DNA from 4 places in the Nonomuraea purpurea genome. Region 4 is predicted to be linked to each of the others. Evidence: riboswitches for the same ligand, from Rfam matches in the RefSeq annotation. Region 4 holds a riboswitch; each other region holds the start of a gene.
What was found. Region 4 has a riboswitch for cyclic di-AMP ahead of ACFOY2_RS10790 (C40 family peptidase). Riboswitches for the same ligand answer to the same signal wherever they lie in the genome.
Positions count from the first base shown of each region.

Region 1: it holds a riboswitch for cyclic di-AMP, as region 4 does, so the genes downstream of both, ACFOY2_RS16225 (CHAP domain-containing protein) here and ACFOY2_RS10790 (C40 family peptidase) in region 4, are expected to answer to the same signal.
Region 2: it holds a riboswitch for cyclic di-AMP, as region 4 does, so the genes downstream of both, ACFOY2_RS11585 (C40 family peptidase) here and ACFOY2_RS10790 (C40 family peptidase) in region 4, are expected to answer to the same signal.
Region 3: it holds a riboswitch for cyclic di-AMP, as region 4 does, so the genes downstream of both, ACFOY2_RS18600 (coiled-coil domain-containing protein) here and ACFOY2_RS10790 (C40 family peptidase) in region 4, are expected to answer to the same signal.

Region 1 is NZ_JBHSBI010000007.1:185,790-192,960, reverse strand. It holds gene ACFOY2_RS16250 (polysialyltransferase family glycosyltransferase) at 1-889, shown strand, start outside; gene ACFOY2_RS16245 (DUF6716 putative glycosyltransferase) at 1,003-2,163, opposite strand; gene ACFOY2_RS16240 (hypothetical protein) at 2,166-3,110, opposite strand; gene ACFOY2_RS16235 (aldo/keto reductase) at 3,209-4,030, shown strand; gene ACFOY2_RS16230 (Gfo/Idh/MocA family protein) at 4,050-5,003, shown strand; cyclic di-AMP (ydaO/yuaA leader) riboswitch at 5,120-5,257, shown strand; gene ACFOY2_RS16225 (CHAP domain-containing protein) at 5,270-5,968, shown strand; gene ACFOY2_RS16220 (ABC transporter ATP-binding protein) at 6,095-6,964, opposite strand; gene ACFOY2_RS16215 (hypothetical protein) at 6,966-7,171, opposite strand, start outside.
Region 2 is NZ_JBHSBI010000005.1:80,782-87,952, forward strand. It holds gene ACFOY2_RS11565 (hypothetical protein) at 47-901, opposite strand; gene serA (phosphoglycerate dehydrogenase) at 1,142-2,731, shown strand; gene ACFOY2_RS11575 (class I SAM-dependent methyltransferase) at 3,148-3,963, opposite strand; gene ACFOY2_RS11580 (SSI family serine proteinase inhibitor) at 4,070-4,447, shown strand; gene ACFOY2_RS11585 (C40 family peptidase) at 4,557-5,111, opposite strand; cyclic di-AMP (ydaO/yuaA leader) riboswitch at 5,138-5,276, opposite strand; gene ACFOY2_RS11590 (3-isopropylmalate dehydrogenase) at 5,377-6,423, shown strand; gene ACFOY2_RS11595 (branched-chain amino acid aminotransferase) at 6,639-7,171, shown strand, end outside.
Region 3 is NZ_JBHSBI010000008.1:353,207-360,377, forward strand. It holds gene ACFOY2_RS18580 (PP2C family protein-serine/threonine phosphatase) at 1-1,061, shown strand, start outside; gene ACFOY2_RS18585 (response regulator transcription factor) at 1,186-1,782, opposite strand; gene ACFOY2_RS18590 (M50 family metallopeptidase) at 1,958-3,247, shown strand; gene ACFOY2_RS18595 (phosphotransferase family protein) at 3,254-4,189, opposite strand; gene ACFOY2_RS18600 (coiled-coil domain-containing protein) at 4,239-5,195, opposite strand; cyclic di-AMP (ydaO/yuaA leader) riboswitch at 5,201-5,344, opposite strand; gene galT (galactose-1-phosphate uridylyltransferase) at 5,413-6,492, opposite strand; gene ACFOY2_RS18610 (DeoR/GlpR family DNA-binding transcription regulator) at 6,489-7,171, opposite strand, start outside.
Region 4 is NZ_JBHSBI010000004.1:401,140-408,310, reverse strand. It holds gene ACFOY2_RS10800 (LysR family transcriptional regulator) at 1-874, opposite strand, end outside; gene ACFOY2_RS10795 (class I SAM-dependent methyltransferase) at 946-1,638, shown strand; cyclic di-AMP (ydaO/yuaA leader) riboswitch at 1,928-2,092, shown strand; gene ACFOY2_RS10790 (C40 family peptidase) at 2,292-2,690, shown strand; gene ACFOY2_RS10785 (hypothetical protein) at 3,156-3,719, shown strand; gene ACFOY2_RS10780 (M48 family metallopeptidase) at 3,730-5,178, shown strand; gene ACFOY2_RS10775 (glycosyltransferase family 4 protein) at 5,175-6,260, shown strand; gene ACFOY2_RS10770 (carbohydrate ABC transporter permease) at 6,257-7,171, opposite strand, start outside; gene ACFOY2_RS10765 (carbohydrate ABC transporter permease) at 7,171-7,171, opposite strand, start outside.

The DNA.
Region 1 (7,171 bases), on a different contig from region 4:
CGCCGGGCTGGTGCGCGACTGCCCGATCACCGTCTACTCCGACGGCCTGATGAGCTACGGGCCGACCCGCGACCCGCTGCCCGCCGAGATCTTCCGCCGCATCGAACGCCTGCTCCACCTCGACCTGGTGCCCGGCCTGACGCCGCTGCTGCTCAGCGAGTACGGCGTCGCGCCCGCCGTCCTGCCCGACGAACGATTCCTGTCGGTCGTGGACCAGGTCACCGCCACCGCCCCCGACATGCTCGCCGGCCGGGCCGTCATCCTCGGCCAGTACATGTCGGCCCTGGAGATCCTCACGCCGGAGGAGGAGGCGGGACTGCACGAGACGATGCTCAAGGCGCTGGCCGCCCGCGGTCTCACCGACGTCGTCTTCAAACCCCACCCGGCCGCCGGGCGCCGGCACGCCCAGCTCCTGCGGGCCTGCGCCGAGCGGCTCGGCGTCAAACTGTCGGTGGCCGGGGAGAGCGTCCCGGCCGAGGTGTGCTTCGCGGCGCTGCGGCCCGAGCTGGTCGTGGGCTGCTTCTCCACCGGGCTGGTGACCGCCCAGCGCTATTTCGGGCTCCAGGTCGCCTCCTACGGCACCGACGTGGTGCTGGAGCGGCTGACGCCGTACGAGAACAGCAACAGGATCCCGGTCACCATCGTCGACGCGCACCTGCCCCGCCTGACGGCCGAGGGTGTGATCGAACGGCCGCCGTCGGAGGATCTGCCCGAGCTGGTGCGGGCGGTGGGCTACTGCATGCAGGCCGACACGTATCCGGACCTGCGGCCTGACAGCATCACCTTCGATCGGCGCTACTTCAAGCGCAAGCGCCTGGAGACGCTGGGCTTCATCGACAAGCCGACCGCCCTGACCCGGCTCCGCCGCAAAATCCGCTCCGCCATCTGACCCCGTGCCCTCGGCCACCCCGAGGGCACCCTCCGCCCCAAGCGTCCCGACTTCTCCGGCGCCACCACCTGAACGGCCGGTCACCCCCGCAGGGGTGGCCGGCCGTTCAGGTGTCAGCCCAAAGCTTTGAGGTAGCGGCGCATGCGGCGTTTGGCGCGGTAGCCCGCGCGCAGCATCGACGGGTGGACCTCGACCCGGAGCCGGGCCCGCCGCCGGGCGGCCACGTGTTCCGGCCCGTCGAGCAGGGATTTGGCGGGCGTCCCCGGCCGGTCGCGCACCAGCCCCGCCATCAGCGCCGCCCAGTCGTTGCGTTCCACCGGGTGGAAGTAGTTGGCCGCGCACCAGACGGCCGACGCCGCGCGGAAGTCGCCCTCGGCGAGGTCGTCCAGGGTGCCCAGCAGGTCGCTGCCCTCGAACACCAGGTTGATCATCTCGGCGCTCACGCCGAAGTCGCTCAGCACCAGCGACGGCACGTCCAGCGCGATCGCCTCCAGCGCCGCCGTCGAGCTGACGGTGACGAACCCGGCCGCCCGTGCGAGCTGGTCGTGCATCGACCCGGCCTCGAAGGCGAGCCTGCCCGGCTCCCCCATCTCCCGCCACAGCCGCTGGAAGTGGTGGCGTTCGTTGTGCGTCTGCCGCTCGTCCTCCAGGGCCCGCAGCTTGACCACCACGTCGAGGTCGGGCCGGCGGCGGGCCAGGTCGGCCAGCGACAGCAGGATGCGCTCGCGCTGTTCGCGCTCGCGCGGCACCTTGGCCTGGGTGGCGAAGACGACCCGGTTCCCGCCGTGGGAGACGGCCTTCGGGCGCAGGAACGGCAGCCTGGCCAGGCCGACCTTCCCTCCCCCGCCGAGTTCGGAGGCGATGCGGGAGAACTCCTCCACCTCACGCTCGCTGTGCACCACAAACAGGTCGCATCCGCTGCGGAACAGCCACGCCTTCTCGGTCGCCGGCACCGAGATGCCCGGCAGCCCGCTGACGAACACCGGCCGCGGCTTCAGGCCCGCGAACACGTCGGCCACCAGCACGTCCACGACCGGGCCCGTGCAGGCCAGGAGGATCACGTCGGGCTGCGTGCGCTCGGCCGCCCGCCGCACCGAGCGGGCCGACATCACCGGCGGCGGCTCCCGGTCGCCGACGGCGGCGGCGATCTGCTCGGGCGAGGGCGCGATCGGGGTGCGCACCACCACCAGGTCGGTCACGCAACCTTCTGGCAGGTCGCCGAGCAGGCAGGACGCCCACTTCAAGTACGAGTCGGAGTCGGCGACGGCCAACACTTTCAACCGGATACTCCAGTCAGATGCGAGCGAAGGGCGGGAGCCGCCCTGCTTGTCCACCAGTCATCGGGAACGTCCACGGGCTCGACGGCGACACCGCGCGGGCTGAGCAGCACCCGCAGCGAGGTGATCGCGGTGGAGGGGAGGCTGATCACGCGCCGGCCGGCGTCGAGGCCGCGCAGGGTCAGCTCGGCGGGCACGCCCGCGTCGTGGACGGTGATGCCGGGCTGTTCCCGGATCAGCGCCACGTCCACGGGGTCCTCGCGGCGGTGCGGGTAGTAGGCCAGCGGCTCCCGGGCGGCCAGGTCGGTCAGCCAGCGCAGGTAGCGGTCGCGGTGCACCAGGCCGTTGCGCACGAGGGAGGTGCCCAGGACGACCGTGCGCTCGGAGGGGCCCTCGGCGCTGGGCGGCTGGGCGCGCAGCCAGGCGAAGTCGTGGCGGACGAGGTCGACGCCGACGCGGCGCACGGCGTCCTCGAGCTCCTGGCTGACCTGCAGGGCGGTGAAGACCGACACCTTGCTCAGGCGCAGCCGCAGCGCGGCGGCCACGCCCAGCGCGGCGCGCGCCTTGGCCGGTGTGGCGCGGGCGCGCAGCAGCGGCCGGAACGGCCCGGCGGCCAGCAGTTCCAGCAGCCGGATCGTGGCCAGCCCGTCGTCCACGATGACGATGCGGCCGGGGCTGGAGATCAGCCAGCGCAGCTGCACCTTGCCGGAGAACGCGTCTCCGACGGCCTGCACGCTCCGGGGCATGCGCTCGCGCGGTTCGGCCAGCTCAAGCCCGTCGGGCAGCCCGAGCGAGCGCAGCTCGCGGCGGGTGGCCTTCAGCGGCCGCAGGCCCGCGCGCGGCACGACGGTCGTCTCGGGTCCCAGCAGTCCGGCATGGTGAGCCTCGACGGCGCACAGCATCTGGAGCGGGGACTCCACCCAGGCCGACGCCTGTTCGACCACTCGTTGCCCTCCCAGCCAGGTGATGGCCCGTTCATGACCGCTTCAAGCTAGCCCCGCCGCCTTACGCCCTCAGAAACGCTGCGTGAACAATGGAAGGTATGAATTCGCTGTTGCTCAACACCGATGGCGTGCAGATCCCGCAGCTCGGCTACGGAGTCTGGCAGATCCCCGCCGACGAGACGGAACAGGCCGTACGGACCGCACTGACGGTGGGTTACCGGCACGTGGACACGGCCGCCGCCTACGGCAACGAGGAGGGCGTCGGACGGGCCGTGCGCGCCGCGGAGCGGCCTCGTCACAAACTGTTCGTCACGACCAAGCTGTGGAACGCCGACCACGACCGCGCGGAGGCCGCCTTCGAGGAGAGCCTGTCCAGGCTGGGCCTCGATTACATAGATCTTTTCCTCATCCACTGGCCCGTGCCGCAGCAGGACAAGTACGTGCGGGCGTGGAAGGCGCTGGAGAAGATCTACCGAAGCGGGCGGGCCAAGGCCATCGGCACCGCGAACTTCACCGTCCCGGCCCTGATCAGACTGATGGATGAGACCGACATCACACCGTCCATCAACCAGATCGAGCTCCATCCGTACCTGCAGCAGCGGGAGATGCGGCGCTTCCACGAGGCCAACGGCATCCTGACCGAGGCGTGGAGCCCGCTCGGGCACGGCAAGGGGCTGCTGGCGGACCCGGCGCTGGCGGTGCTGTCGGACAAGCACGGCAAGACGCCCGCGCAGATCGTGCTCCGCTGGCACCTGCAGCTCGGCAACGTCGTCATTCCCAAGTCCGTGACGCCGGCGCGGATCGCCGAGAACTTCGACGTGTTCGACTTCGTCCTCGACCACGAGGACCTGGCCGCCATCGGCGCGATGAACAAGGGACTGCGCACCGGGCCCGACCCCGAGACGTTCAACATGACCTGATGGGGCTACGATCTCCCTGGTGCGGGATTTCACGTGGGGAATAGCGGCGACAGGCACCATCGCGCGGACCGTGGGCGCGGCCATCGTGGCGGAGCCGGGCATGCGGGTGGCTGCCGTCGGCTCCAGGAACCTGGGCCGGGCGCAGGACCTGGCGGCGAGGCTGGGCGCTGAGTCGGCGTACGACTCCTATGAGCGGCTGTGCGCCGATCCGGCCGTGGACGCGATCTACGTGGCGACCCCGCACGCCCAGCACCTGCAGGTCGCCGAGGCGGCCATCGCCGCGGGCAAGGCCGTGTTGTGCGAGAAGCCGCTGGCCGCCACCGTGGACGACGCGGAGAAGATGGTGCGCCTGGCGCGCGAGGCGGGCGTGTTCCTGATGGAAGCCATGTGGATGCGGTTCAATCCGCTCATTCAGATGGTGGCGGCCGATCCGCGTTTCGGGGAGATCCGCTCGATCCATGCCAGTTTCGGCTTCGCCCGTCCCTACGATCCCGTGCACCGGCTGTGGGCGCCCGAGCTGGGCGGCGGGGCCCTGCTGGACCTGGGGATCTACCCGTTCGGCCTGGCCCAGCTCCTCCTGGGCATGCCCTCCGGCCTGCGGGTCACCGGGGCTTTGGCGCCCAACGGGGTGGATGCGGAGGCGGGCGGGGTGCTGCTCTACCCGGGCGGCAGGAAGGCTCTGGTGGAAACCTCGTTGCTCGGGAATTACCCCAACGATGCCAGTGTTGTGGGTACCGAGATGCGCGCGGACATTCTGGCCCCGTTCTGGGCCCCGCAGCGGATTCTCCTCACCGGGCCGTCCATGGAGCCGGAGGAGCATGTGCTCGATCCGGCCGACAACGGATACGCCGGGGAGCTCCGCGAGGTCCGTGACGCGACTGCCGACGGCCGGACGGAAAGCTCGATCATGCCGCTGGATGAATCCCTTGCCATGATGGAGCTGCTGGCCGAGGCGCGCAGGCAACTTGCCTGAGCTGGGCTTTATGGACTTGTAATCCTCTTGCCTCATGTATTACTTTGTGGGCATCTCGTGATAAATGTCCGGTTTGTCCGGCAATGTCCAACCATCGCGTGACACATCGCAGGATCGTCCTGTGACCGCTGAATCCGCCCCTGGGCGGAACCGGGGACCCATGTCCTTTGGGGTGAATCGGCACTCCGGTGCCGTAGGGCAGCTTCCACGCCCGAACCCGTCAGCTAACCCGGTAAGCGGCATGGAAGCAAGGAGTAACCCCCTCGATGGCCAAGCATCTGTTCAACGTCTCGAAGAGCAACATCGCTCGCGCCGCGATCGGCGCGACCATCGCCGCCTCCGCCCTGGTCGGACACGCTGTGACGGCCGACGCGGACTCTGCCACCGGCGTAGCCGCGGCCACCGGCGCCCGGCACCCCGACACCGCCCTCGCCGCCCACGAGGCAGGCGCCAAGTCGGAAACCAAGATCAACGTCACCGCCGACCAGGTTCTGGCGCTCGCCAAGGCCCAGGTCGGCACCTCGGAGAACGCCTACGGCGGCGGCACCCCGTACCAGAAGTGGTACGCCGCCTCGGAGCGGGCCGCCGAGACCATCGCCCGTGACGGCGGCAGCCGCGCCGGGTACCTGAATGCCGCCTGGTGCTCGATGTTCATCTCCTGGGTCGGCGACCAGACCGGCGCCCGCCCGCAGATCGGCTGGGACGCCTGGACCGTCGCCCACGCCAAGTGGTTCGCCGGCAACCACCGCTTCGGCGACGCGCCCAAGCCCGGCGCCGTGGTGTTCTTCTCCTGGAGCGGCAGCAAGAGCCTCGACGACATCCAGCACGTCGGATTCGTCGAGAAGGACAACAAGAACGGCACCATCTCCACGGTCGAGGGCAACACCGGCAACGGCAAGGTCGAGGAGCGGGTCCGTCCGAAGTGGCAGGTCGTCGGCTACGGCTACCCCGAGTACCGCGCCTGACCTCCCGCGGTCGGCTGACGGAACGAGCGCGCGTCCCCCGCACGGGGCGCGCGCTCTTTCGTATCCGGAAATATCCAACCATGGACGTCCTTCCGGGCCGGGCCGCGACCTTCCGGGCCGGGCGGGTCAGCGGGTGGTGCCGTCCATGAGGGCCAGGTAGCCGTCCTCCAGGGTCGGCTCCGCGGGCAGGGCGTCCGGGGCCGGGGGCGTGGCGGCCACCACGCGGTAACGCATGCCCGCCCCCTCCGGCAGCATCGACACGACCCGCCCGGCGGCCGGCGCCGCCCCCGGCGTGGTGACCGTCCACACCCGGCCGTCGGCGCGGGCGAGCAGCTCGCTCACCGTCCCCCGGAACGCCAGCCGTCCCTTCGCCAGCACCGCCAGCGACTGGCACGTCTGCGCCACGTCGTCCACGATGTGCGTGCTCAGCAGGACCGTACGATCTCCCGCCAGCCTCGACAGCAACATCCGGAACCGGATCCGCTCCTCCGGATCGAGCCCGGTCGTCGGCTCGTCCACGACCAGCAGCCGCGGATCGGCCAGCAGCGCCTGCGCGATGCCGACCCGCCGCAACATCCCCCCGGAGAACCCCTTCAGCTTGCGGTCGGCCACCTCCGACAGCGCCACCACCTCCAGCAGTTCGCTGATCCTGCGCCGTCGCGCCGAGCGCTCGTGCAGCCCCTTGAGCAGCGCGATGTAGTCCAGGAACCGCCGCGCGGTCAGGTCCGGGTAAACACCGAGGTCCTGGGGCAGGTAGCCGAGCGTCCGCTGCACGGCCAGCCGACCGTCGGCGGTCGCCAGGTCGTGGCCGCCGATGACCACCCGGCCCGAGGTCGGCTTCAGCAGCCCGGCCAGGATGCGCATGAACGTGGTCTTGCCCGCGCCGTTCGAGCCCAGCAGGCCGTACATGCCGGTCGGGATCTCCAGGGTCAGGCCGTCCAGCGCGCGGACGCCGCCCTTGTAGATCTTGGTCAGGCCGGAGACGTCGATGCGCATGTCAGGACTCGCTTCTGGAGGCGTGGAGACAGAGGAGGAACAGCATGACCGCCGAGAGCGCGATCATCACGCCGATCCACAAAACGGCGGTGCCCGGGGAGGACGCGGGGCGCAGGAAGTCGAACACGGCGGGCGGGCCGGGACCGTAGTCGACCGTGGGCGGAGCCAGCAGCCCATTTCTGACGTAGTCACCGGTCGCGTCGAAGA
Region 2 (7,171 bases), on a different contig from region 4:
GTTGGGCAGGCCCAGTTTCGGGGACCCGGTCACCCGGGTCCCCGGCTCAGTCGCAGACGTCTGCGCAGACGACGTGCGCGCCGATCTCCAGCATCCGCTGCTCGCTGCGCGCGTCGGCCACCCTGGCCATGAGGATCGGCGCGCCGGAGGCCGCGAACTGCGGCAACCGGGCCCGGACCAGGCGGTGCAGGTCGCGTACGACGTCCTCGGCGGCCGACATGTGCACCTTCACGTGCAGCATGATCCCCGGGGCTCCGGAGGCCGTGCGGGCTTCGGAGATCCAGACGTGGTGCACCAGCGGGAAGTCCATGAGCAGGTACCCGATCGCCTGCCGCAGCGCGGGCAGGATCGGATGCGTGCACCGCCGGTACCCGGGGTCCACCTGCTGCATGGGCCCGGACAGGTGCGGCCGGGGCGCGGGCACCCACGGCAGCGTGGGGGCGTGCGGAGTCGGCGGCGCCACCTGGGCCAGCGCGGCACCGCGTGACACGGTCGCCATCGCTCCCGTCGCGTAGGCGGCTGGCACCGCCCCTGACAGGACGGGCGTCGGCCCCGTACGCGTCATGGTGAGGAAGCGCTGGAGATCGTCGATGGGCACAGCCGCCGCGGCTGGTCCGGCCGCGTCGATCACGATCTCCCGCACGCCGGTGACGCGCTGGATGTCCAGGATGGTGTCGGCGTCGCACGCCGATAGGGAATGACTGCCGCGGTGCCTGGCATAGGTGGCAGGGCCGGTGTAACCGAGCAATACCCGGTCACCCGCCTGGGTCGTCCCGAGGACGACCGAGCGGTCTGGACGCACTGCTACCAGGACTCCACCGTCGGCGAGAGCGCCCAGCAGGCGGTGCGGAGTGCCATGCTGGGCGAGCACGTCGGCAAGCGCAGAATTCCCGATGCTCATATGACGAACCATAGGTAGTCGGCCACGGCTTATCAGGCTAATGGTGAATAAATCCCCCGATCAAGACAAAGATGGCCGCGATGTGGATGAGTTTGCCGCCACGGGGTACCTCAGGACCCGTCTCACATCGTGAGTCCCTCGTGAACGCGTTCACAAGCGGTGGATACACTCTGTGGGACAGCCGGGGGATCCGTGCAGGTGTCCCCCCGAAGCCCGCCGTCCCGCTAAGGATCCACACCCGTGAACAAGCCCGTCGTTCTGGTCGCAGAGGAGCTGTCCGAGGCAGGCCTCGCCGTGCTCGCCGCTGATTTCGAGGTCCGCCACACCGACGGCGCCGACCGTTCCAAGCTGCTGCCCGCCCTGGCCGACGTGGACGCGCTGATCGTCCGCTCCGCCACGCAGGTCGACGCCGAGGCCGTGGCCGCGGCCCCCAAGCTGCGCGTGGTCGCCCGCGCCGGCGTCGGCCTCGACAACGTCGACGTCGAGGCCGCCACCAAGGCCGGTGTCATGGTCGTCAACGCCCCGACCTCCAACATCACCAGCGCCGCCGAGCAGACCGTCGCCCTCATCCTGGCCAGCGCCCGCAACACGCCGCAGGCCCACGCCGCGCTGAAGAACGGGGAGTGGAAGCGCTCCAAGTACACCGGCATCGAGCTCGACGAGAAGGTCATCGGCATCGTCGGCTTCGGCAAGATCGGCCAGCTCGTGGCCCAGCGGCTGCTGCCGTTCGGGGTGGAGATCATCGCCTTCGACCCCTACCTGCCCCCGGCCCGCGCCGCCCAGGTCGGCGTGCAGCTGGTCAGCTTCGAGGAGCTGCTGAAGAAGTCCGACTTCATCACGCTGCACCCGCCGAAGACCAAGGAGACCGTCGGGCTCATCGGCGCCAAGGAGCTGCAGCAGGTCAAGCCGTCGGTGCGGATCATCAACGTGGCGCGCGGCGGGATCATCGACGAGAACGCCCTCTACTCGGCGATCAAGGAAGGGCGCGTCGCCGGCGCGGGCATCGACGTGTTCGCCAAGGAGCCGTGCACCGACAGCCCCCTGTTCGAGCTCGACCAGGTCATCGCGACCCCGCACCTGGGCGCCTCCACGCACGAGGCCCAGGAGAAGGCCGGCACCCAGGTCGCGCGGAGCGTGAAGCTGGCGCTGGCGGGCGAGTTCGTGCCGGACGCCGTCAACGTCCAGGGCGGCGCGGTGGCCGAGGACGTCAAGCCGGGCCTGCCGCTGGCCGAGAAGCTGGGCCGGGTGTTCACCGCACTGGCCGGCGAGGTCGCCACCAAGCTCGACATCGAGGTGCGCGGCGAGATCGCCTCCGAGGACGTGCGGGTGATCGAGCTGGCCGCGCTCAAGGGCGTGTTCGCCGACGTGGTCGAAGAGCAGGTCACCTACGTCAACGCGCCGCTGCTGGCCAAGGACCGCGGCCTCACCGTCGAGCTGGTCACCAGCACCGAGAGCCCCGACTGGCGCAACGTCGTGACCGTGCGCGGCCTGCTCGCCGACGGCCGCCCGGTGTCGGTCTCCGGCACGCTGTCGGGGCCCCGCCAGATCACGAAGATCGTCGAGGTCAACGGCTACGAGATGGAGATCGAGCCGACGGCCCACCTGTGCTTCTTCACCTACACCGACCGTCCCGGCATCGTCGGCGTGGTCGGCAGGCTGCTCGGCGAGCACAGCGTCAACATCGCCTCGATGCAGGTGGCCCGTGACGTCAAGGGCGGCAAGGCGCTCATCGCGCTGACCGTCGACTCGGCGATCCCTGCCGACGTGGTCGAGCAGATCAGGGCCGAGATCGGCGCCGACAGCGGTCGCTCGGTCGACATCGAGGACTGACCTCACCTCGCGTGAAAGGCCGTCACCCGTTCGGGTGGCGGCCTTTTCTGTCTCAGCATGCGAGATACTAGGACGTCCAACGAGATGGCTGAGGTACTGTTACTGGAAATGCGCCAGGTTCTCGTACTCATTACCTGCCGCGGCGGGGCCTGTTAGGGGCAGGTCGACGACCCGTCGCGGTGAGCGGCGTGTGTCGGCCACTAAGTCCCTTTCGTCCGGGTCCGTGATCCGGACCGCGAGTGCAGGCCCGGTCGGGTTCGCGACCGGGATCCGACGTCCCCCGATGGAACACATCCGCGAAACGAGATGAGCCACATGTACGAGATGTATGCCTGGAACCGTGCCGAGGACCACGAGGACGAGGCCGCCGAGGCGTTGCAGATGGCGCTGGACCGCAGGGACAACGGCGGCGCGCCTCAGAACTCCAGCCGGTAGATCACGGCCGTCCGCTTCAAGCTCGGGAGCAGTTCGGCGAGCCAGAACATGATGCGGTACGGGAGCGACAACGTGCCGAACCCGGCCGCGTCGAACGCGCTCAGCGCCGACACGCAGCGCAGCTTCGGATGGATCGCCAGCAGGTCGGCCGGGCCGTCGATGGCCCAGTGCATCGTGGCCCCGGCCCTGCGCACGGGTCCGTTGAACCTCTGTAGCCGCAGCCCCAGCGTGCTGAGCGCGTCGAAGACGAACTGGCCGCAGGGGAAGCGGTCCACGATCGTCCGCAGCAGCCGGGCGCCCTCGGCCGGATCGAGGTAGTAGAACAGGCCCTCGGCGACGACCAGCGCCGGAGCGTCGTCGGGGATCTGGTCCAGCCAGGCCAGGTCGGTGACCGACGAGCCGATCATCGTGTAGCCGGGCGGCCTCGGGAACAGGCGGGCACGCAGGTCGATGACCTCGGGGTAGTCCACGTCGTACCAGCGCACGCTGGGCGGCACGGCCATCCGGTGGTAGCGGGTGTCGAGCCCGCAGCCCAGGTGGAGCACGACGGCCTCCGGGTGCTCCGCCAGGTACTCGGCGGCCCAGTCGTCGACGGAATGCGCCCTGAGCGCGACGGCCGGGGCGATGGCGGGGCCGATGCCCGTCTTGGAGAAGTCGTAGTCGATGCGGTCGATCGTCTCGGCGGCCAGTTTGTCGCCGAGGATCGGGTGACGGGATCGTGCGTCGAGCGCCCTGCCGTACAGGGTGGCGAGCAGGGTGGCTTTCTCCCCCGTCAGGTGCACTTTCTGCTGCCCCATACCACCACGCTACGTCTGCGGCCGAGGGTAGGGACACCTCACCGTCCGGATACGCAGAGCATTGGTAGCGTCACGATCTGTATCCGATCGTCGAGGAGGCCCCCGCATGCCCCTGATCCAGCGCGCCGTCGCCGTCCCTGCCTTCGCGGCCGCCCTGTTCGTCACGGCCGCCCCCGCCCATGCCGAGATCGGGCAGCTGGAGATCACGCGGTACGACGTCCGCTCGGGGGAGAAGCAGCAGTGGTACCTCGCCTGCGATCCGGACGGCGGCACCCACCCTGATCCCGTCGGCGCCTGTGACCGGCTGCGCGGGAGCGACGCCGACCTGGAGCGGCTCCGGTTCGGGCCGGCGCCGTGCCCGAAGATCTACGATCCGGTCGAGGTCGAGATCGTGGGCTACTGGAACGAGGAGCCCCGGCGCTTCCGTCACCGATACCCGAACCCCTGTTCTGTCCGCTACCAGGCGGCTCCTGTCGTGCTGTAGGCGTCCCGGCCCGCGGTGTCCGCGTCGGGCTCCCCGGCATGGGAGGGGGGAGTCGTCCGCACGCCGTGGAAAGACGCGAACACCGCGGGCCGGGAGATGAGGGCTCACCTCAAAGGGTGGCGACGGGCATGGACGGGGCAGGGGTGAGGCTCTGCTTGATCGAGAGCCGCACGCCCTTGGGATCGGGCCGGACGGCGCCGACGAAGGCGTCTCTGCGCCAGTTCGACAGCCGTTCTTCCTTGACCACGTCGCCGGAATGCGGCGCGTGCACCATGAAGCCGGGCTTGGAGATCATCCCGACGTGGCCCAGATTGCTGAAGAACACCAGGTCGCCCGGCTTGAGGTTCTTCCAGGAGATCTTCCTGTCGAACGCGGCGTACTGGTCGTTGGTGACGCGGGGCAGTTCGATCCCCGCGGCTTCGTAAGCTCGGAGCATGAGCCCCGAGCAGTCGTAGCCACTGTCGCTCGCTCCGCCCCAGACGTACGGGATCCCGCGTTTGTCCATGGCGAACTTGAGGGCGATCTTCCAGGCGGGCTTGTTCTGCTTGTCCTGGATGCGCTTGAGCTTAGGGCCGGTCAGAGTGATGTCGGCGCCGTCCTGGGGATCGGCGGCCGCGTGCGCGGGGGTGACCAGAGCGAAGAGCCCTGCTGTGCCCGCCGCCACGAGAATGGCGATGCGAGACAGTGAACTGATCCTTCCACGTGGCCTACCGGGTTAGCTGACGGGCTCGGGCCTGGAAGTAGCCCTACGGCTTGCGCCGATTCGCCCCAGGGGAAAGGTGGGTCCCCGGCTCCACACAGGGCTGTGTGGATTAGGCTGGCTCGGACTCTAACGAAACGGTCAAAGCGTGGCAAATCTGTTAAAACCGGGCGTCCGGACAATGAGATGATGTGTTCGTCAGTCGAGACGAGCCGGTAAGGTACCGCCCATGGACTCGCGTAACATCCGCCTGGCCGTCATCCCCGGGGACGGGATCGGCACTGAGGTCGTAGCCGAAGGACTCAAGGTCCTGGAGGCCGTCGGCACGAAGATCGAGCCCACTCACTACGACCTGGGCGCCGCACGCTACCACCGCACCGGCGAGACGCTGCCCGACGCGGTCCTCGAGGAGCTGCGCGGCTACGACGCGATCCTGCTCGGCGCCGTGGGCGACCCCAGCGTGCCGCCGGGCGTCCTCGAGCGCGACCTCCTGCTCCGCCTGCGTTTCGAGTTCGACCACTACGTCAACCTGCGGCCGGTCAAGCTGTTCCCCGGCGTGGAGACCCCGCTGGCCGACACGCCCGCCGAGGACATCGACATGATCGTCGTCCGCGAGGGCACCGAGGGCCTCTACGCGGGCACCGGCGGCGTCATGCGGCGCGGCACGCCGCACGAGATCGCCACCCAGGAGTCGCTCAACACCGCCTACGGCGTCGAGCGCGTGGTGCGTTACGCCTTCCAGAAGGCCCAGTCGCGGCCCCGCAAGAAGCTCACGCTCGTCCACAAGACCAACGTCCTGACCTACGCGGGCGACCTGTGGCAGCGCACGGTCAACCGGGTGGCGCAGGAGTTCCCCGAGGTCACGACCGACTACTGCCACATCGACGCGGCCTCGATGTTCTTCGTGAGCCAGCCTGAGCGCTTCGACGTGGTCGTCACCGACAACCTGTTCGGCGACATCATCACCGACCTCGGCGCGGCCATCGCCGGCGGCATCGGCCTGGCGGCCAGCGGCAACATCAACCCCGAACGCACCTCGCCGAGCATGTTCGAGCCGGTGCACGGCAGCGCCCCCGACATCGCCGGGCAGGGCAAGGCCGACCCCACCGCCACCATCCTGTCCGTCGCCATGCTCCTCGACCACCTGGGCCTGCACGATGCGTCGGCCAAGGTCGAGCAGGCGGTCGCCGACGACATCCTGGAGCGGCTGACCGGCTGGGCCGGCCGCACGACCCATGAGATCGGCGACGACATCACCGCGCGAGTATCCGGCTAGGACCGCCTAGCCCCGATCAGCGCCTGGCGGTCCGAGGAGGACTGCCAGGCGCTTTTTCGCGTCTACACGGGCGAACCCCGCCAAGGGCCGCTAGCCATCCCATATGGCGAGACAATAGGAAGTACGGACTGCCCTCAGCCGCCGTCAGGCATCGTGAATCCGCAGATCCAGCAGTTTCGGTAGATTTCGCAGAAGTCGCAGAGAGAAGGACCGCCATGACCATCGCTCAGAAGCTCAGCTTCGACGTGCAGCTATCCGACCACGCTCGCACCGCGGCCGAGCGGGAGCAGGTACTGGCGAACCCCGGCTTCGGCCAAACCTTCACCGACCACATGGTCTCGATCGACTACACCGAGGGCGCGGGCTGGCACGACGCCAGGCTCATGCCGTACGGGCCGCTCTCGCTCGACCCGGCCACCTCGGTCTTCCACTACGCGCAGGAGTTGTTCGAGGGGCTCAAGGCCTACCGCCAGACCACGGGCTCGATCGTGACCTTCCGCCCCTACGCCAACGCCGCCCGCTTCAACCGCTCCGCCGTCCGCATGGCCATGCCCGAGCTGCCCGAAGAGGCGTTCGTCGAGTCGCTCGAACTGCTGGTGGAGACCGACAGGGAATGGGTGCCCACGACCGAGGGCCACAGTCTCTACCTGCGCCCGTTCATGATCGCCACCCAGGCGGGGCTCGGGGTCAACTACCCGTCCAAGAGCTACAAGTACCTGGTCATCGCCTCCCCGGCGGGCTCGTACTT
Region 3 (7,171 bases), on a different contig from region 4:
GGGTGCCCTTCCTGGTGTCCGCCGTCCGTTTCCTCCGCCGTGGGCCGCTGGCCCGCGACCGCAACCTGCTCGTCACCCTGACCGGGCTCGCGCTCGTGATCGGGTTCCTGGCGGCGAAGGTCTCGACCGAATGGTTCTCGCCTTCGCTGCTCATCCTGGTGACCCTGATCGGCGGCCTGCAGCTGCGGCTGCGCAGCCTGGTCAAGCTGCTCGTGGGGGTCGGCGTCGCGCTCGGCTACATCGCGCTCACGCTCGGCGTCGGCCGCGTGGGCCTGGGGCTGACCGTGACCATCGTCTTCACCACCGTGCTCGCCGTGCTCATGGCCCGCACCAGGGGCAAGCTGGGCGTGCAGGGGCTGCGCGGCGACGCGATGCTGCTGGAACTGCGCGACCGGCTCAGGAGCCAGGGCGAGCTGCCGCCGCTGCCCAAAGACTGGGGCGGCAAGGTCGTGCTCAAACAGGCCGGCGGGTCCTCCTTCGGCGGCGACTTCCTGGTCTCCATGCGCGACGGCAACTCCGTCGAGATCGCCCTGGTCGACGTGTCGGGCAAGGGCGTCGACGCCGGCACCAGAGCGCTGCTGCTGTCCGGGACGTTCGGCGGGCTGCTCGGCTCCGTCACCGACTTCCTGCCCGCCTGCAACGCCTACCTGCACAGGCAGCGAGGCGACGAGGGGTTCGTGACCGCCGTGCACGTGCGCCTCGACCTCGACACGGGCGACTACACCATCACCTCGGCCGGGCATCCGCCCGTGGTGAAGTTCGACGCGGGCACAGGCAACTGGCAGGTGGCCTCAGCCAAGGGCGTGGTGCTCGGCGTCGTGCCCGACCTGCACTGCGAGCCCGACAGCGGCACCCTGCGCAAGGGCGACGCGCTGCTGCTGTTCACCGACGGGCTGATCGAGCAGCCGGGACGCGACATCGACGCCGGCCTCGACCGGCTGCTCGGAGAGGCGGAGCGGCTGCTGCCCTCCGGCTTCCGCGACGGGGCCAAGGCCCTGGTCAACGCCATGGCCTCGGGCCACAACGACGACTGCGCCCTGGTGCTGATCTGGCGTCCGTAGTGAAGTTTCACACGGGTCAGGTCGTGACGGCGGTCACTGGCAGGGCCCTTCGCCCTGCTGAGATCCTCTAGACATTCGGGCCCCGGGCGGAGCGGCGCGGTTTCACCCGGGGTCCCGTCGGCTCTCACAGCCACCCGAAGTCGATGGCGATGCGCACGGCGTCGAGCCGGTTGCGGGCGCCTGTCTTGCACATGATCCGCGACAGGTGGTTGCGCACGGTGCCGACCGACAGGAAGAGCTGGTCGGCGATCTCCGTCGAACGCGCGCCGCCCGCCGCGATTCTCAGCACGTCGAGCTCCCGCCTGGTCAGCGGATTGGTCGCGCTCTGCAGCGCCGCCACGGCCAATTCCGCCTCGATGGCCCGGCGGCCGGCGGCGACCTGGCGCACCCCCTCGGCCAGCCGTTCCGGCGCGACGCACAGGCTCAGGAACCCGAGCGCGCGCACCGACAGCGCCTTGCGCACCTGACCGGGATTGGGTTTGGCCGACAGCAGCAGCACCCCGCAGCGCGGCGTCTGCGCGGCGAGCGCGGCGGCCACCGGCAGCCCCGGTAGGTCGAGGTCGACGACGGCCACGTCGGGCCCGCTCGACAGCGCCGCCGGCAGCACCTCCTCCGGGTGGCAGGCCTCGGCGACGACACGCAGGTCAGGCTCGGCATCGAGGGTGGCGAGCAGGCCACGGCGCACCAAGGGCAGGTGTTCCGCGATCAGTATCCGGATCAAGACGTCCCCCTCCATTGTCTCCCAGCGTCATCGTTTGATCGCGTACTGTCAATGCTCGCGAAAAGGCATGGAAGCCGTCAGGTGCGGTGAGTTCGACTACCCTTGGGCTGTCGGACCCTTCTGTCGGCACCTGTCGTCTGCTACGGAGCGCGCCCAGATGAATTGGCTCTATCTCGTGGGGATCATCATTTTCCTCGTCGGGCTGATGTTCTCCATCGCGCTGCACGAGATCGGCCACCTAGTGCCCGCCAAGCTCTTCGGCGTCAAGGTGACGCAGTACATGGTCGGCTTCGGCTCGACGCTCTGGTCACGGCGCAAGGGCGATACCGAGTACGGCATCAAGTGGATCCCCTTCGGCGGCTACATCCGCATGATCGGCATGCTGCCTCCGCGTCCTGGCGACGACCCTGCCAAGGTCAGGAGCACCGCGACGGGGCCGTTCCAGGGGCTCATCGAGTCCGCCCGCGACGCCGCCCAGGAAGAGGTCCGGCCGGGCGACGAAGACCGCGTCTTCTACCGCAAGAAGTGGTGGCAGAAGGTCATCATCATGTCCGGCGGCCCGTTGATGAACTTCGTGCTCGCCTTCGTCTTCTTCGCCATCCTGCTCGTCGGCATCGGCCTGCCCGTCCGGGCCCCGATCGTCTCCCCCGACACCAACACGTGCGTGATCCCTGTCTCCGAGCAGCGCACCGAGTGCAAGCCCACCGACCAGCTCACCCCGGCCGCCCAGGCGGGCCTGAAGCCCGGCGACCACCTGGTCTCCCTCGGCGGCCAGAAGATCGGCTCCTGGGACGACGCCACCCGCCTGATCCGCTCCCACGGCGCAGGCCCGGTCGCGCTCGGCATCGTCCGCGACGGCAAGGCCATGACGCTCAACGTCACGCTCATCGCCCAGGACCGGCCCAACCTCCAGGACCCCAAGAAGATCGACAAGAACGTCGGCTTCCTGGGCGTCCTGCCCGCCGAGGTCATGCAGCGCCAGAACCTGGGCCAGGTCCTCGGCTACATGGGCGAGGTGACGGCCAGGGTGGCGGGCTCGCTCGTCAACCTGCCGGAGAAGATGGTCGGCGTCTGGCACGCGGCCTTCTCGGGCGAGAAGCGCGACCCGGAAGGGCCGGTGGGCGTGGTCGGGGCCGGCCGCATGGGCGGCGAGATTCTCTCCTCCGACCTGTTGTCGGACGAGCAGAAGATCGCCTTCTTCGTCAACCTGCTGGCCGGCTTCAACCTGGCGATCGGCATGTTCAACCTGATCCCGCTGCTGCCGATGGACGGCGGCCACGTCGCCGGCGGGCTGTGGGAGGGCGTCAAGCGGGCCTACGCCAAGGTGATGCGGCGGCCTGAGCCCAGGTACGTGGACATCGCCAAGGTGCTGCCGCTGACGTACGTGGTCGCCATCGTGATGGTGATCATGGCCGGCCTGCTCGTCTACGCCGACCTGATCAACCCCCTCACCCTGACCGGCTGAGCGGCGTCAGGACGAGCTGCGCTTGAGAAGGGTCACGCACCAGCGGAAGTGACCGTCGCCGCCGTCTGAGGAGAACAAGTCGTAGGTGGCCAGGGCATAGGCCGTCTGGTACAGCGCCAGCGTTTCCTGGGAGTAGCGCAGCTCGGCGGCGAAGAGGCGGGTAAGGGCCGCGACGTGCTCTTCGGCGTAAGGCCCGTACATGTCCCAGACGGCAGCCGTGATGGCGGCCTCGAAGGCAGGGTCGCCGGCGGTGGTGAAGAAGCCGAAGTCGAGGACGGCGACAGGGCGGCCGGCGTCGTCGACATGGACGTTCGGCGGGACGAGATCCCCGTGGACGACGGTGACGGACGTGTCAGGCAGTGCCTTGAGAGCCTGAACAGCCCGTACGACCTTTGCGTCAAGGTCCGGGACATGGGCGGCGAGCAGGTCGCCGTGCCGGTGGGCCGCGCGTTCGACGACGGCGGCCAGGGCGTCGGGGAAGCGGGTGTGACCCCGCCAAAGTGGCCGGTCGTCGCCTTGGACCTTGAGGCGTCGCATGGCTTCGGTGCCCGGGATGGTGGCAAGGGCGCGCAGGACCGTGAGGAGCGCATCAGTCTCTCCAGAGGTCAGGTCGCGGCCGGGCGGTCGCACCGCTGAGTCCGGCCGCAGTGGCGACCCGGTCAATTCCCGCTCATAGGTGACGACGGTGCCCTCATGCTCCTCAACCATCAGGATCTCTGGCGTGGAGAAGGGCAACGGGTGGCGAGCGATGTCCGCATAGACCTGACGTGTCAGGTTGAGGTCCTCTGGCGGTCTTCCGTCCCATACTTTGGCGATCACTCCCTCGCCGAGCCAGTAGACGGCACCTTCGACACCGGCGGCCAGTGGCCGGGCGGCGTGGTAGCCGCGGTGCGCGAAGTACTGAAGCCAGTCGGCGGTGTGCCTTTGCCGGTAGTCGACCATGGGATGAGTACACCCGTTCTGGTCCGCCCGCGCACGCGGCCCTGCGCTGTCACTGCATCGAGATGTGCACGTGGTCGAAGTGGTTCTCGGTGACGCTGCCGCGATCCGACATCCCCTCCCAGCCCGAGCCCTGGTTGATGCGCTGTCTCCAGATCACGTACTTGACGCCCAGCTTGTCCTTGTTCTTGATCGCCCAGTCCGCGATGCGGTCGCCCAGGGCGTTGTTGATGGCCGACGGCATCGAGCCGCCCGTGCTCATCATGAAGTCGCAGGCCCGTCCGAGCGGATGCTCGCCGCTGGCGCCGGCTCGGAAACAGCCCACGTCGAACGGCAGCGCGAAGTTCTTGCCGACCTGTTCCTTCATGATGCGCGTACGGGAGGTGATGTTGTCGGAACCCGAGGGGAGTTCGGGCGTCCAACTGCCGTTGGACTTGCGGCCCGTGCCGAACGGCACCAGGTCCTGGAGCTTGTTCTGGATGTCCTTGATGACGTCCTTGGCCTCGTCGCGCTGGCGGGCGACCTCGGCCGCGTCCCCGCCGATCTTGGTGGCGAGCGCGGCGGCCTCGTCGGATGCCCGCTTCTTGTCGTCGCGCGCCTTGGCCACGCTCTGAACCAGGGCCTGCTGCTCGGCGGTCAACTGGCTCATCAGGGCGGCGCCGGGGGCGTTCTGGGCCATCAGGAAGCTGGGGATCGAGCGCTCCTCGTTCTGGTAGCTCATCCTGGCGAGCTCGGCGACGCGCTGCTCGGCCGTGGCCAGCGTCTGGTCGGCGGTGGTCAGGCGCTGCTTGGCCGTCTTGGCGGCCTCCCGCGCCTGGGCCAGCTCGACGCGCTTGAGGTTGTACTTCTCGATGAGCTTGTCGACCTTGCCGTTGAGCTGCTTGAGCTGGGTGCGCAGCTCGGCTTCCGACGGTTTGGGGGCGGCCGACGCCACGCCCGCCGGGAGGACGGCGATGGCGGTGGCGGTGATGAGGCCGATGGCAAGGTTCGCGGGGGACGAAGCCGCCACGTGGTGATTCCTCTCCCTCTGCCGACCGGGTTAGCTGACGGGTTCGGGCGGGGAGCTGCGATTTTCCCTACCACGTATGTGGATTCACCCCAGGTGCGATGGGTCCCCGGTTCCCGGGTGACGCGCCCGGGATTAGGCCTGCAACGGCAGTTGCGGCCGGTGCATATTGGGATGTTAGTGGTAGATCACGGGTAATGCGACCTTAAGGAGAAATCTATTAGTGATCAATCTGTGATCGGAGCATGCTCGCGGCCTCCTCCGGCAGCACGTCGTTGACGAAGGCGCCCATCGCCGACTCCGAGCCCGCCAGGAACTTGAGCTTGTTCGGCGCCCGCCTGACGCTGAACAGCTCCAGGTGCAGATAGGCCAGGTCACGGTCCTGACGCACGGGCGCCTGGTGCCAGGCCGCGATGTAGGGCATCACGAGCCCGAACAGCCCGTCGAAGGCCCGCAGCACCGAGGTGTACAGCGGTGCGAACGCGGCACGTTCCGCCTCCGACAACGCCGCCAGATCGGGCACCTGCCGGTGCGGATAGAGGTGCACCTCGAACGGCCAGCGCGCCGCGGCGGGCACGAACGCCGTCCACAGCTCGTTGGCGGCCACCACCCGCGTCCCCGCGGCACGCTCGGCCGCCAGCACGTCGGCGAACAGGTTGCCCGGCCCCTTGTGACGGGCGGCGGCGCCGAGCTGGAGCTTGGTGCGCGGCGTGACGTACGGGTAGGCGTAGATCTGGCCGTGGGGGTGGGCCAGCGTGATGCCGATCTCCTCGCCCCGGTTCTCGAAGCAGAACACCTGCTCCACGCCCTCCACCCCGGACAGCTCGGCCGTGCGGTCGGCCCACGCCTCCATCACCAGCTCGACCTGGGCGTCGGAGAGCCGGGAGAAGGACGAGGAGTGGTCGGAGGTAAAGCAGACCACCTCGCACCGCCCCACTCCCGGGCGGACCTCACTCAGCCCGCCCACATCCTGATAAGTCCCCAAATTTCCGGAAAAAGAGGGGAAGCGGTTCTCGAACACCACCACGTCGTAGTCGTACGCCGGGATCTCCGTCGACCTCGTCTCCGACGACGGGCACAGCGGGCATTCGGCGGCCGTGCCCGTCGGCAGGAACGTCCGCGTCTGCCGGTGCCCCGCCATCGCGATCCACTCCTCGGTCAGCGGGTCGTAGCGCAGCTCGGAGGCCACCGGCCGGGGACCGAGCGCCCGCCGGTCGATCGCGCTCCTGCCGGCGTCGTCCCGCCGGTCGAAGTAGATCAGCTCTCGGCCGTCGGCCAGGTGGGTGATGGTGCGCTTCAAGGCGAGCCCTCCGCGATGATCAGTTCGCCGGCCCGTTCGGCCAGGTCGGTACGTGCGTTCTCGGGCAGCCCCGCGTCGCTGATGACCACGTCGGCCTCGCTCAGCTCGGCGATGGTGCTGATGCCGACCGTGTTCCACTTTGTGTGGTCGGCGGGGATGACCAGCCGGTGGGCCGCCGCCACCAACTCTCTGTCGGTCTCTGACTCCAGCAGGTTGGGCGTGGTGAACCCGGCCCGCACGCTCATCCCGTGCACCCCCAGGAAGAGCGTGTCCACGTGCAGGCGGCGGATCGCGGCCACGGCCACCGGGCCGACCAGCGCGTCGGAGGGCGTGCGCACGCCGCCGGTCAGCACGACCGTGCGGTCGGCGCGCGGGTTGCGGTGGAAGACCTCGGCGACGGGGATCGAGTTGGTGATCACGGTGAGCTCGGGCACGCCGATCAGGTGGTGGGCCAGCGCCCACGTCGTGGTGCCCGCGGACAGCGCCACCGCCGTGCCGGGGCGGACCAGCCGGGCCGCCTGCCGGGCGATGGCCTCCTTCTCCTGCTGCTGGCGGGCGGATTTGGCGGCGAAGCCGGGCTCTTCCGTGGAGCCGGGGCCTAGGGCGGTCGCGCCTCCGTGTACCTTCTCCAGCAGCCCACGCTCGGCCAGGACCTCGAGGTCGCGGCGGATGGTCATGT
Region 4 (7,171 bases):
GCCCGGTCCAGTCATCGCAGACGTGGCTGATCCTGGGCGGACCTCCCAACGCTCCCGTGAGCGCCGAAATGGGGCCGAGGCAGTCCGGGTGGGTGCCGTCGATCCACGGGTCCCCCGCGAGATCCCGCAGCCGCACCCGATCCCCTCCCACCGGCCGGTCCCTGACGACCTCCGGGTCCTTTCCCGCTCCCGGGTTTCGCTGGGCCGCTTGGTCTTCTCCCGCCACCGAGTGCCCTCCGGCCATTGGGCCCAGGGCATCGTCGGTCACCGGATCTTCCCCCGCCGGCGAATTCCCTTCGGCCGCCCTGTCCCTTTCGGCCGTCCTGTTTTCGCCGGCCAGGTGGTGTCCGGCCGGCAGCGCCACGAAGAGTTCGTCCTCGCACAGCGGTGTCAGCGTGACGGCTCCTGCCCCCGCCACGTCCCAGGAGGTCAGGAGTGCCACGTCGACCTCTCCGTCCAGGACGGCCGCGCACGGGTCGTGCTCCCCGGACCACACCCTCAGCGACAGTTCCACCGCGGGATGGCGGGCGGTGAAGGCGCGGAAGCGCTCGGGGAGGTAGCGGGTGGCCGCGCTGGGGAAGGCCGAGACCCGGACCCGCCCGGCCGAGGCCGTGGCGAAGGCCCGCAGCCGGGTCTCGAACAGCCGCATCCCCCGCAGCACCTCCCCGGCCTGCTCCAGCGCGGCCGTGCCGGCGTCCGTGGGCCGCACGCCGCGCGGCAGCCGTTCGAACAGCCGCACGCCGGTGTGCCGCTCCAGTGCGGCGATCTGGCGTGAGACGGCCGGCTGCGTCATCGACAGTTCCTGCGCCGCGGCCGAGAACGACCCCAGCCGCCCCACTTCCACCAACACCCTCAAAGACCACACTTCAAGCATGCGTTCAGCTTATGGATGGCATGCCGAACCCGCAGTGGTGCTCATACCTCCATCCGGCCATCCTCGATCGCATGGAGACGATGGACAACCACCAGTCCGCCTGGCTGGACGAGGCTCTGCCCGGCGGGCCGCTGCGGGTGCTCGACGCCGGGTGCGGGCGCGGCGAACTGGCCGCCGAGCTGCTGAGACGCGGCCATGACGTGACGGCGATCGACGTCTCGGCGCAGGCGGTGGAGGCGGCCAGGGCGGCGGGGGTGCCCGCACGGCAGGCCGATCTTGCCCACTACTATGACGCGCCTTTCGACGCGATCGTCATGTCGCTGTCACTGCATCACATGCACCCGCTGGACGCCGTGCTGGAAGGCGTGTCCGCCCTGCTCAAGAGGGGTGGGACGCTGGCGGTGGACGAGTTCGCGTGGGACTGGGCGGACTCGGCGGCGGCCGCGTGGTTCTACGATGTGGGATCGTTGCTGGCCGCCGCCGGACTGGCGGATTTTCCTGGCGAGGCCGTGGACGACCCCGTCGCCCGGTGGCGGGAGGCGCACGTGGATCACACTCCGGCCGCCGACATGCTGGCCGCGATCAAGGATCGGTTCGAAGGAGCAGACCTACGGCGAGAACCGTACTTGTCGCGATATATCGCGGGAAAGCTGACAAATGGCAGCACTGAGCTTGTGAACGGCCTCTGGCGCATCGAACGCGGGCGAATCGCCTCGGGAACGCTCCCGCCCACGGGGTTCAGGTTGGTGGCGCGACAAGTGTGACAAAAGGGGCAAAAAGGACCTGACATGCCCCCTCTGGCGGAAGTGTGAGTAGGGTCACATTTCCATAACGGAGCCTGGGGCTCCAGCAGGGATTTCCCATCTGACTCCACCCTTTATCTGATCTTGACAAGACGTGTCCCGCTTTGCCGATTCGTGACCCGTCGGCGTAGCTTCTGGCGTCGCGGCGACAAGCCATGACGCCGCGAGCCGGCATCGGTCCCCCGATGCGAGACAGATAAAGATCCGCCGGTCACCCGCTGAACATCCCAGGAGTAGCACCCTCGATCAGCGGGCTGACCTGCCGAATCCGTGCAGCCAGGAGGCACGGAGCCGGGGACCCAGCGATCCCGATTTCCCCAGGGATCAGGGGTGAATCGGCGCGAACACCGCGCCGTAGGGCGACTTCCAGGCCCGAATCCGTCAGCTAACCCGGTAGGCGTTCGTGGAAGACATGAGGAGAAATCCTGTCTAAAACCCTGCAGAACCCCCGTCTGTCCCGCTTTGCCCTGAGCGGCGTAGCGCTCACCATGACCGTGGCGGCCGGAGGTCTGGTCCTCCACGCCCCCACGGCTCAGGCGGCGACGAGGAGCGATTCGGCCGGAACCTCGACGGCGGGGGCGGTCAAGACCGCCACCACCTCGAGGACGGCCACGGTGGCAGCGCAGAAGGCGGCCAAGATCGCTCGCCAGAAGGTCAAGGCACGCAAGGCCGTCGCCGTGGCCAAGGACCAGCTCGGTGATCCGTACCGTTTCGGAGGCACAGGACCTGGTTCGTTTGATTGCTCCGGTCTCGTCCAGTTCGCCTGGAAGAAGGCTGGAGTGAAGCTCCCGCGCGTGACGAACAGCCAGTTCGCCCGTATCAGAACCAAGGTCTCCTGGCGGAACCTCCGCCCGGGCGACCTGATGTTCTTCAGCGGGCTCGGCCATGTGGGCATGTACGTTGGCAAGGGCAAAATGATCCATTCGCCGCGGACGGGCGAACGGGTACGCATCGACAAATTGGGCGGCTGGCGCAAGTCATCTTTCGTCGGCGCCGTCCGCCCAGGCGTCTGAAGGCCCCCACCCGAGCATTCTCCCCCGCTCGGGTGGGGCTTTTCTTCTCTTCAAGAGCTTTTCCTTCTTGTACGGCAGGCCGACGGCACGCCACCCCCCGTACGTGCCTCAGGGCCTCCAGGGGGACGCCGTCTGACCCGCACGCATGGCCCGCCGTCACGCCGCGGATGTCGGCCATTCAGGTGGTTCACCACCGTGGGCCGACTACGATCGGGCAGCGTGTCCGAGCAGGTGAGTCGACGAGCGGCGGTGGTCTGCCTCCTGCTTCTCGTCGTTCCCGCGGGTTCCCCGATTCCTGAATCCCCGGTTCTTCCTGCCGAAGTGGGTGGTCTTCGGGGCGATGGTCATGTTGTTGTCCGTGGCCGGAATTCCGTTGTCGTTGGGCGGCGGCGTGGTTCGCTTGATGATTTGGCGCGGCGGGCCGATTTGGCCGGGCGGCGGGTTGCCGCGGTGTTCGGTGGTCCCGTGCGCGCGGTCGTCGTGGTTCCGGCCTCCGCCGAGGAGGCGGCAGGGCTGGCGGGGGTGGGGCGGGTCGACGGGCTGGCCGCGGTGGCCGACGGCGGGCGGGTGATCGTCGTGCCCGAGTACTTCGGCCGGCTCAGCTCCGTCGGGAAGGACGTCGTGCTCGCTCATGAGCTGACCCATGTCGTGGCCGGCACCGAACGGCTTCCGGTCTGGCTCTACGAAGGGGTGGCCGACTACGTCGGTTATCGCGAGTCCGGGTTGCCGGTGAAGGTGGCCGCCGCAGAGCTGGCCGCCGAGGTGCGGAGCGGGCGGCTGCCGAGAGAATTGCCCGGACCTGCTGCTTTTGCGGCTGACGGGCGTGACCCCGTGCGGCTCGCGCGGGCGTACCAGGAGGCATGGATGGCGTGTCGCTTCCTGGCTCACCGCTTCGGTGAGGGGACCCTGGTGAGGCTCTACCGTGATGCCAGGGCGGTCGGCGTAGATCAGGCACTCGCCGCGCTGGGGCTCTCCGTCGCCACACTGACGGCACGGTGGCGCGACTACGTGCGGGAGCAGCTCGGGTAAGGGGAGGCAGATGAGCGAACGGCGAGACACCGACGACGCGTCGCAGGCGGGTGACGGCGAGGCCGCGACGGCCGCCGACGAACCCACCGTTCCGATGACACACCCGGATGACGGGATTCGATCGGGGACGGCCGTGGAAGGCGGTGTGCGCGTGGAGGAACGGATCGACGGCCAGGACGGCGAGGACGCCAAGGGCCGCCCGGCGGCCGACGGCAGCGGCGAGAGCCGGTTGCGGCGCCAGGCCGGGATCGCGCTGGTGCTGCTCGGCCTGGTCATCGTGGCCGTGGCGGGCTTCACCACCCCATGGAGGGTGCTGGCGTCGGGCCCGCCCGATCCGGCGCGCGACTTCACCGCCGCCCAGATCGCCAGGGCGCAGGCGTTCGACGCGGCCACGAGCCTGCCGAGCTACCTGTCGCTGGGCCTCACGATCATCTTCGCCGGCCTGCTGGTGGCCACCCCGTTCGGTGCGAAGGTGCTGGGCCGCCTCAAAGGCCCCTGGTGGGTACGGGTGATGCTCGGCGTCGTCGTCATCACCGCGATCGTCGAGGCGGTCAGGTGGCCGCTGGGCATCTGGTTCGAGACCATCCTGCGCGACTACGGCCTGTCCATCCAGGACTGGGGGAGCTGGACCGGCGACAGGCTGAAGAACCTGGGCGTGGAGGCGTTCCTGCTCGCCGTCATGCTGCTCGCGCTCGTGGCGCTGGCCCGCAAGGTCAGGCGCTGGTGGATCCCGGCGGCGATCGGCGCGTTCGTGCTGACGGTGGCGACCTCGTTCATCTACCCGGTGGTGTTCGAGCCGCTGTTCAACGACTTCACCACGATGCGGCAGGGCCCGCTGCGCACGAACCTGCTGGCCATGGCGGAACGTGACGGTGTGCCGGTCGAGGACGTGCTGGTCGCCGACGCCTCACGCAGGACGACGGCGCTCAACGCGTACGTGTCCGGCTTCGGCGCCACGCGCCGCATCGTCGTCTACGACACGCTGCTCAAGGCCCCGCAGCAGGAGGTCGAGCTGGTCGTGGCCCACGAGCTCGGCCACGCCAAGGACAACGACGTCCTGTACGGCACGCTCGTCGGCGCCCTGGGCGCCGCGTTCGGCGCGATCGCGCTGTTCGTGGTGTTCGGAGCGGTACGGCGGCGCACCGGCGTCACCTCCATCACCGACCCCCGCGCGGTCGGCGCGGTCATGGGCCTGATGACGTTCGGCTCGCTCCTCCTGGGCCCCGCCCAGAACCTGATCAGCCGCAACATCGAGGCCAGGGCCGACCTGCACGCCCTCGACCTCACCAGGGACCCGGCCACGTTCGTCGCGATGCAGAAACGCCTGGCAGTCACCAATATTTCCGACTTGTCGCCGGATGAGGTGGAATATGTGCTCTATGCCTCCCATCCGTCCAGCCCCGAGCGCATCGCCATGGCACGCTCGTGGGCCAAGCTGAACGGCGTACCCGAGCCGTGACCAACGTGCTCTTCGTCACGAACGACTTCCCGCCCAGGCCGGGCGGCATCCAGTCGTTCGTGCACGGGCTCGCGCTGCGCACGCCGGGTGTGGCGGTCTACGCCCCGGCCTGGCCGGGCTGCGACGAGTTCGACCGGCGCCAGCCGTTCCGCATCGTGCGGCATCCGACGCGGCTCATGCTGCCCACCCCGGCCGTCGCGCGCACGGCGGCCGGGCTCGTGGCCGAGCACCGCGCGGACACCGTGGTGTTCGGGGCGGCGGCGCCGCTCGGCCTGCTCGCGCCCCGCCTGCGCGCGGCGGGCGCGCGGCGGATGGTGATGCTCACCCACGGCCACGAGGCGTCGTGGGCGAGCGCGCCCGGCTTCCGCGCGGTGCTGCGCAGGATCGGCGCGCACGCCGACGTGGTGACGTATCTGGGCGAGTACACGCGGACGCGGCTGGCCGCCGTCATCCCGCCGCACAAGCTCCTGCGGCTCGCGCCCGGCGTGGACGTGGCCCAGTTCCGGCCGGACGCCGCCAAGGCCGAGCTGGGGCTGCCGGGCAGGCCGGTCGTCGCCTGCGTGTCGCGGCTGGTGCCGCGCAAGGGCCAGGACCAGCTCATCAGGGCCTGGCCCCGGGTGCTGCGAGCGGTGCCGGACGCCGTGCTGCTGCTGGTCGGCGGCGGGCCCTACCGGCGCAGGCTGGAGAGGCTGGCGGCCGGCCACGACTCGATCAGGTTCACCGGCACGGTGCCGGCGGCCGGCCTGCCGGGCTACTACGCGGCGGCCGAGGTGTTCGCGATGCCGTGCCGTACCCGATGGAAGGGGGTGGACGTGGAAGGGCTCGGGATCGTGTTCCTGGAGGCGTCCGCCAGCGGGCTGCCGGTGGTGGCGGGCAGGTCGGGCGGCGCCCCCGACGCCGTCCGGCCAGGCGAGACCGGGCTGGTGGTGGACGGCGGGGACGTGGAGGAGCTCGCCCAGGCCATCGTCGAACTGCTCGCCGACCCGGAGAAGGCGCGCAAGATGGGCGCGGGCGGCCGCGACTGGATCGCCCGCGAATGGGCCTGGGAGCACGTCGCCGCCCGCTTCCACAACCTGCTCTAGCCCTTCGTCGAACCCAGCGTCAGACCGGCGACGAACTGCTTGTGCAGGAGCTGGAAGACGATCAGCGTCGGCAGCGCCACCAGCATCGACCCTGCGGCCAGCAGGTTGTAGTCGGTGAAGAACTGGCCGCGCAGGTTGTTCAGCGCCGAGGTGACCGGCAGTTTGTCGCCCGACGACATCAGCACCAGCGCCCACAGGAAGTCGTTGTACATCCACGTGAACTGCAGCGTCGACAGCGCCGCCAGCACCGGCCTGCACAGCGGCAGCGTCAGCCGCCAGTAGCGCTTCCACACCCCGGCCCCGTCCACCAGCGCCGCCTCGTTGATCTCCTCGGGGATCGTGCGCATGAAGTTGGCCATGACGAAGACGCAGAAGCCGAACTGGAAGGCCACGTGGATGAGGATGAGCCCCAGGTAGGAGTCGTAGAGCGACTGAGAGTCCGACAACCAGGCGGGCAGGGGGATGAGCGTGTAGAGGGTGTAGAGCGGGGTGATGAGCACCTGGGGCGGCAGCAGGTTGCCCGCCGTGAACACGATCAGCAGCGCCTTGCGGCCCGGGATGCGCAGCCGCGCGATCGCGAACGCCGTGAACGAGGCCAGCGCCAGTGTCAGCAGCACGCCGGGGATGACGATGATCAACGTGTTCAGATAGTAGTGCGGCAGCTCGGCCTGGCTCCACGCCTGACCGTAGTAGTCGAGCGTGAGACGTTCCGGCAGGGAGAGGTACCCCAGACGGGCGGTCTCCTCGTACGGCCGCAGCGAGGCGTACACGGCGAGCACGAGCGGCAGCAGCCAGCCCAGCGCCACCAGCGTCAGGAAGACGTGCAGCAGGACGCGCACCGGGCGCAGCGGACGCTTCCGCGGCGCGCCCGGCGCCTGCGCGGGCGGCGCGGAGGCCGGTGCGGTGAGCGT